DNA from 3 places in the Vibrio limimangrovi genome. Region 1 is predicted to be linked to each of the others. Evidence: predicted binding sites of a transcription regulator. Region 1 holds the regulator's gene; each other region holds the start of a gene.
What was found. Region 1 encodes MetJ, which represses methionine synthesis genes. Its sites were predicted from a motif close to TTAGACNTNTANANGTCTAA; they were not measured.

Region 2: metA (homoserine O-succinyltransferase MetA) is a predicted target of MetJ. The motif match lies at 997-1,016, and genes of this name have one in related genera.
Region 3: metE (5-methyltetrahydropteroyltriglutamate--homocysteine S-methyltransferase) is a predicted target of MetJ. The motif match lies at 1,267-1,286, and genes of this name have one in related genera.

What each region holds. Positions count from the first base shown of each region.
Region 1 is NZ_JBSUGF010000021.1:1,963-4,236, reverse strand. Features, by position in the region: gene ACWYU8_RS20930 (O-succinylhomoserine (thiol)-lyase) at 1-873, opposite strand, end outside; gene metJ (met regulon transcriptional regulator MetJ) at 1,097-1,417, shown strand; gene ACWYU8_RS20920 (malic enzyme-like NAD(P)-binding protein) at 1,531-2,274, opposite strand, start outside.
Region 2 is NZ_JBSUGF010000001.1:111,413-113,686, forward strand. Features, by position in the region: gene ACWYU8_RS00495 (efflux RND transporter periplasmic adaptor subunit) at 1-382, opposite strand, end outside; gene ACWYU8_RS00500 (DUF1656 domain-containing protein) at 390-590, opposite strand; gene metA (homoserine O-succinyltransferase MetA) at 1,043-1,984, shown strand; gene pilW (type IV pilus biogenesis/stability protein PilW) at 2,134-2,274, shown strand, end outside.
Region 3 is NZ_JBSUGF010000001.1:275,683-277,956, forward strand. Features, by position in the region: gene metE (5-methyltetrahydropteroyltriglutamate--homocysteine S-methyltransferase) at 1-1,075, opposite strand, end outside; gene ACWYU8_RS01285 (LysR substrate-binding domain-containing protein) at 1,351-2,262, shown strand.

The DNA.
Region 1 (2,274 bases):
CTTCGCAATCTCGTGTCCTGGGTGTTCAGGCAGACTTGGATGATAAATTTTCGCGGCCAGCGATTGTTGTTTCAGGTATGCAAGCACTTGCTGAGAGCTCTCTTCATGCACTCGCATACGAGCACCTAACGTACGGATACCTCTCAACGTCATGTAACTATCGAATGGCGTGCCTGTCGCACCGATACAATTACCCCACCATGCCAGCTCTTCTGCATGCTCTTGTGTTTTTGTAATCACTACGCCACCAATCACATCTGAGTGACCATTGATGTATTTCGTCGTGGAGTGAATAACAAAATCCGCACCCAGTTCTAACGGCTTTTGGTACACCGGTGTCAAAAAGGTATTGTCTACTGCAACCAACGCGCCGACTTGCTTAGCCTTTTCACATACAGCAGCAATATCCACGACGCGAACAAGAGGGTTTGACGGTGTTTCTATCAAGATAAGCTTTGGCTTTTGCGCTAAAGCGGCATCAAGCGCCTGTTCATCGGATTGATCAACAAATAACACCTTGAAGTCGCCTTTGTTGGCGCGAGTATTGAAAAGACGGTAAGTACCACCATAGCAGTCATGTGGGGCGACAATCAGATCGTCAGGACCAATGAAAGCAGAAACCCATAAGTTCAACGCAGACGTACCACAGTTAGTAACTACCGCGCCTTTTCCTGATTCAAGCTCAGACAGCGCACTTTCTAACAAGCCACGGTTTGGGTTACCTGAGCGCGTATAATCGTACTTAGGCACTTCGCCAAACGCTGGAAAGCCATAGTTTGTCGATAGATAAATTGGTGGAACGACAGCGTGGTATTGAGTGTCGGATTCGATACCAGTGCGTACAGCAATGGTCGCAGGCTTACGGATGCTCATGGGTGTATCCTTTCACAGATGGTGACTTCTAAATAGGAATGCGCTATATCTAAATCGCAGATTCAATGAATTGCACACTCGCTTACTGTTCCTGTCACTTTACTCGTCAAAAATTGAGACGTCAACACTTCTAGACGTCTATATGTCTTTGCTTATGGCAGTAAATGCAGCTAAAATCAGCACCTCAATTATTTTTAACCTATTACAAATATGAAGGTACGCAATGGCTGACTGGAATGGCGAATACATTAGCCCGTATGCTGAGCATGGAAAGAAAAGCGAACAAGTAAAAAAAATCACTGTATCGATTCCGCTGAAAGTTTTAAAAGTGCTAACTGATGAGCGTACTCGCCGTCAGATCAACAACTTACGCCACGCTACCAACAGCGAACTCCTATGTGAAGCCTTCCTGCACGCGTACACAGGCCAACCGCTTCCTACGGATGAGGACCTTCGTAAAGATCGCCCTGACGATATTCCTACAGAAGCTAAAGCGCTGATGACAGCAATGGGTATCGAGTTTGAGTCGTTTGACGACGAGTAGTTGGTAGCGAATGGAATACAGGGATCAGTTTTTCCGCTTCCAGTACTAAAAGAATCCAATAAAAAATGGGACGCTATGCGTCCCATTTTTTGTACCTTATTTACAGCGGAGAATTACTCTGCCATGTAGTTCTCTGGCATCTCAATGCGAGCAACACCAGAGTCAACGGCTGCTTGAGCTACTGCTTTTGCTACACGAGGCAACAAACGAGCGTCCATTGGCTTAGGAATAATGTAGTCAGTACCAAACTCCAGCTTTTCCACACCAGCTGCTTTCAGTACGGCTTCTGGTACAGGCTCTTTCGCCAGTTCACGAATGGCTTCGACAGCGGCAAGCTTCATTTCATCATTAATTTCACTTGCACGCACATCAAGAGCGCCACGGAAGATGAATGGGAAACAAAGCACGTTGTTTACCTGGTTCGGGTAATCACTGCGTCCAGTGCCCATGATCAAGTCTTTACGAACGTCGTGTGCAAGCTCTGGCTTGATTTCCGGATCAGGGTTAGAGCACGCAAATACAATTGGCTTGTCTGCCATCAGTTTAAGCGCTTCTGCTGGTAGTAGGTTCGGGCCTGAAACACCAAGGAACAGGTCAGCACCTTCGATAACATCTTCCAGAGTACGCTTATCCGTGTTATTCGCGAATAGCTGTTTGTACTCATTAAGATCATCACGACGAGTGTGAATCACACCCTTACGGTCCAGCATGTAAATCTTTTCACGCATTGCGCCACATTTGATCAGTAGCTCCATACACGCAACAGCAGCAGCGCCAGCACCTAGACATACGATTGTCGAATCTTCAAGTTTCTTGCCTTGCAACTCGATCGCATTCAGCATACCTGCAGCGGTTAC
Region 2 (2,274 bases), on a different contig from region 1:
TAGTGATACGAGCGCTTTCTGCCGTTTCTTCACTGATCAATTGCTTATTCGTTAATGTTTCACGACGTGAGTACTGATGTTTTGCTAATTCCCACGCATATTTTTTGTTTTCAACTTGCGCTTCCAGCTCTGCTATCGCCGCTTTATAGCGAGCATCGTCAACGGTGAAAATAACATCACCTTTTTTGACATCCTGATTGTCACTGACTTCAATCTCATTGACCCATCCAGAAACATCAGGAGCAATCGTTATCACGTGAGCCCTTATTCGCCCATCTCTGGTCCAGGGAGAATACAGATAATGCTGCCAAATCCAATGACCAAGAATTACGGCAACAACCAGAGTCGTAAGTGTGAGGGAGATACGAATGAATTTTCCCATAAGATGATTAGCTCCCAAATAGATAGATGACTAACGCGAGATAACAGACATACAAGCTGACTTCAAACCAGGGTGCCTTCCACAGTTTTGCGTATAAACCTGATTTATGCAGCACAAAACGCGTACTCCATGACAGTAAAAAAGCAAGAGGCATAAAAATCACCAGCGGGCTAAACAGAAGCCCGGCAAACGCTAACTCTTCAAACATAGGGCATAGTTCCCAACTTTCTGGTGTTGGCTTGGATGAAATAGATGATTACGAAAGTTTAGTACATTCACTATACAACCCAATGAATGTAAAAAAAATAGCGGATTAAGCAGGTTAGCAATATCTGGCTTATGCCGTATCCCCGACCAAAAGAGATTTACAGCCCATACTCACTAGTGATGCCCATTCATCCATATTCACTCGTTCGTAAAACCATCATCAAATGGTATAAGACACATTCCAATATCGCCTCATCATAAATAATTATCTAGTCACGATTAGCAGACGCCAAGGTCATTGATGATGGAAATATAATCAATACATTTATTTCTAACATAAATAAGTAAGAGTTAAACTTATCTAAAGTCACATTTCGTATCGACATCTAATTCGATTTGAGTTAGCTTTAGATGTATAGACGTCTAGATGACCAGGATTAGGGAGAGAAAGTCGTGCCAATTAGAATTCCAGATCAATTACCTGCAACTGACATACTAAGGACAGAGAACATCTTCGTAATGACTGAGACTCGAGCGGCAAGTCAGGAAATACGTCCGTTGCGAGTACTGATCCTGAATTTAATGCCTAAGAAGATCGAGACTGAAACTCAGTTTCTGCGTTTACTTTCCAATAGTCCTCTTCAAGTTAATGTTGAATTACTGCGAATTGATGATCGCCCAAGTAAAAATACACCAACAGAACACTTGGATAATTTTTACCGCCAGTTTGAGATGGTCAAAAACAAAAATTTTGATGGTCTGATCATCACAGGTGCCCCACTCGGCCTAGTGCAATTTGAAGATGTGTTGTATTGGGACCATCTGAAAACGATTATGGAATGGGCCAAACAGCATGTCACATCAACACTATATGTGTGTTGGGCGGCTCAAGCTGGTTTAAAATTGCTTTACGATTTGCCGAAGAAAACCCGTAAAGAAAAGCTCTCTGGTGTTTATCATCATCAGATCCATAATCAGTACCATCCAATATTACGTGGATTTGATGACACCTTTTTAGCGCCTCACTCACGTTATGCCGACTTCTCACAGCATTTCCTGGAAGAGCATACCGATTTAGATATTCTAGCGACTTCCGACGTCGCCGGTGTTTACTTAGCAACAACCAAAGATAAGCGAAACGTGTTTGTGACTGGCCATCCTGAGTATGATTCCTACACACTTCATAATGAATATATCCGAGATTTGAGCGAAGGTATGGAGCCTGCTATTCCGGTAAACTACTATCCGAATAACAACCCGGATAATCCACCGACAGCAAGCTGGAGAAGCCATGGTCATTTGTTGTTCTCCAACTGGCTGAACTACTGTGTTTACCAACAAACACCATTCGACCTAGATCATTTCAGTGAAGATGCATTCACTAAAGACGATTAATTCAATGACTTAACTTTGTGAACCAAGCCGCCATACGGCGGCTTTTTCGCAGTAGTTTGCAAACCTGATCGCATCGTAATTTCTCATCAATAGGCTTTTGCCACGCAATTCATATCATTCAGTGAAATACAGGTATGTAGGGATGAGAAATGAAAACAGTTAAGCTTGGGATAGTTCTTTTAGTTGCTCAATATTCACTGGTAGGCTGTGTCACGGTGAAAAAAGATGGGGGGCCGGTCATAAAAGCAGACCCAGTCGCGATGGCAGAGTCACGTATTGCGCTAGGTCTT
Region 3 (2,274 bases), on a different contig from region 1:
CTTCAGTCACTTTCTGTTTAGCAAAGGCAAACCAGCTTTTCACTTCTTTGCTAAGTTTTGGTTCAAGCTCAAGATCAACCGGGCTATGTAACAGAGAGCATGAGCTTGCGACCCAAAGTTTATCACCTAACTGCTCTTTTACAGGCTGTAAACGTTCCAGGTGTGCACTCAGGTCTGAACGCCAGACGTTACGTCCATTGATCACGCCAGCAGAGAGAACCCAACCTTGAGGTAACTTGCCGACAATTTCGTCCAACTGTTCAGGTGACGCAGAAAGGTCAATGTGCAAGCCATCAACGGGCAGATCGACAATTTTGTTTAAAGTATCAGTTACCGAATCAAAGTAAGTCGTCAGCAGCACTTTGACGTCACTGCGGATCACCTGATACGCCAGCCTAAAGGAGTTGGCCCATTTACTTTCAAGCTCAAGCGATAAAATTGGTTCATCGATTTGAACCCATTCCACACCCAGGCTGGCCAGTTTTGCCAAAACCGCCTGATACGCAGCCAGCAATCTTGGCAGCAGCGTCAGGCGGTCAAAACCGTCTTCAACTTCTTTGCCCAAATATAGGTAACTGACAGGGCCAAGTAGAACCGGCTTAACTTGATGCCCTGCTTTTACCGCTTCGTGCACTTCGTCAAAAAGTTGAGGCCAGCTCACCTCGAAAGTATCGTCTTTACTAAATTCTGGCACGATGTAATGGTAGTTAGTATTGAACCACTTCGTCATGTCAGAAGCCGCCGAACCAACGCAGCCGCAATCCGTCTGGGATTGACCTCGTCCGACTGTAAACAGGGTATCGAGATTTGGGAAACCATTAGCATGACGTTTCGGTACATGCCCCAACAGCAGCGTTGTCGTGAGTACATGGTCGTACCATGCGAAGTCGCCCGCTGTTACAAAACTCAAGCCCGCCTCGGATTGTACTTGCCAGTTCTTCGCTCGCAAATCTTCACCCACTTGCTTCAATTGCACTTGATCAATCTCGCCACGCCAGTATTTTTCTAGTGCAAATTTCAGTTCACGTTTTTCACCAATGCGTGGGTAACCAAGTATGTGTGTTGTTGTCGCCATTTCCAGATTCCTTATTCAATTTATTTAGGTCAGAGCATCTTGCACCGAGTTATCAAGATGTCTGGATGGCTAAACTATCTCTCTACAACAAAAATTGAACAACATCCAAATATTCAACTTGTTTATTAAAAAAATTCATAACACCATCTTCTTACTCACTAAATTACTTTTTGAATTACCTTTTTAAATTAATAGACGTCTAGACGTTTACATATCTGCTTTTTATGGGTAAGTTAGTAAAGTTCATGGCGAGCAAGAAAGGATGAAAGAGATTCATGATAGAGCTAAAACATTTGCGTACCATTACCTCGCTTCGAGATACAGGCTCATTGACGGCAACCGCAACCGCATTGCATTTGACTCAATCTGCTCTTTCGCACCAAATAAAAGATCTCGAATCTCGGATTGGTGGACAGCTATTCCTCAGAAAAACCCGTCCGGTAAAGTTCACTTCTGAAGGTGAGATTCTGCTGCGCCTGGCAGAAGAGATTTTGCCGAAACTGGCAAGAGCAGAGAATGAACTGGCTAGTTTAAAAGAAGACGTTAATGGCCGACTGCACATGGCGATTGAGTGCCATTCCTGCTTCCAATGGCTAATGCCGGCATTAAGAGAATACCAGGTGGCGTGGCCAAGCGTGACACTGGACTTCTCCTCTGGTTTTGGATTCGAACCTCTACCAGCCCTTCTCGCCGGGGAACTTGACCTTGTCATCACATCCGATATTCAGCCACGTTCGGAAGTACATTATGAGCCCCTGTTTGATTTTGAAATGCGCCTGATCACTTCCACCAGCCATCCACTGGCTGACAAAGCGATCATCGAGCCACTCAATCTGGCCGATCAAACCATGCTGTCTTATCCTGTGCAGAAGCAGAGATTAGATGTGGTAAAACACTTCTTACAGCCAGCTGGCGTAGAGCCCGCAAAATGGAAACAAGCGGACAATACATTGATGCTGGTGCAAATGGTCTCGGCGGGATTAGGCGTTGCAGCGCTACCAAACTGGGCTATTTCGGAATTTTCACGTCAGGGGTTGATCAACAGTAAGCCTTTTGGCAAAGGATTATGGCGTCGCCTGTTTGCGGCTGTTCGCAACTCGGAGAAAGATAAGCGTTATTTACAAGCCTTCTTTGCCACGGCAAAACAGCAATGCAAAAGCCACCTTGACGGGATCAAGATGGCTTAACGCTTCGTGGAA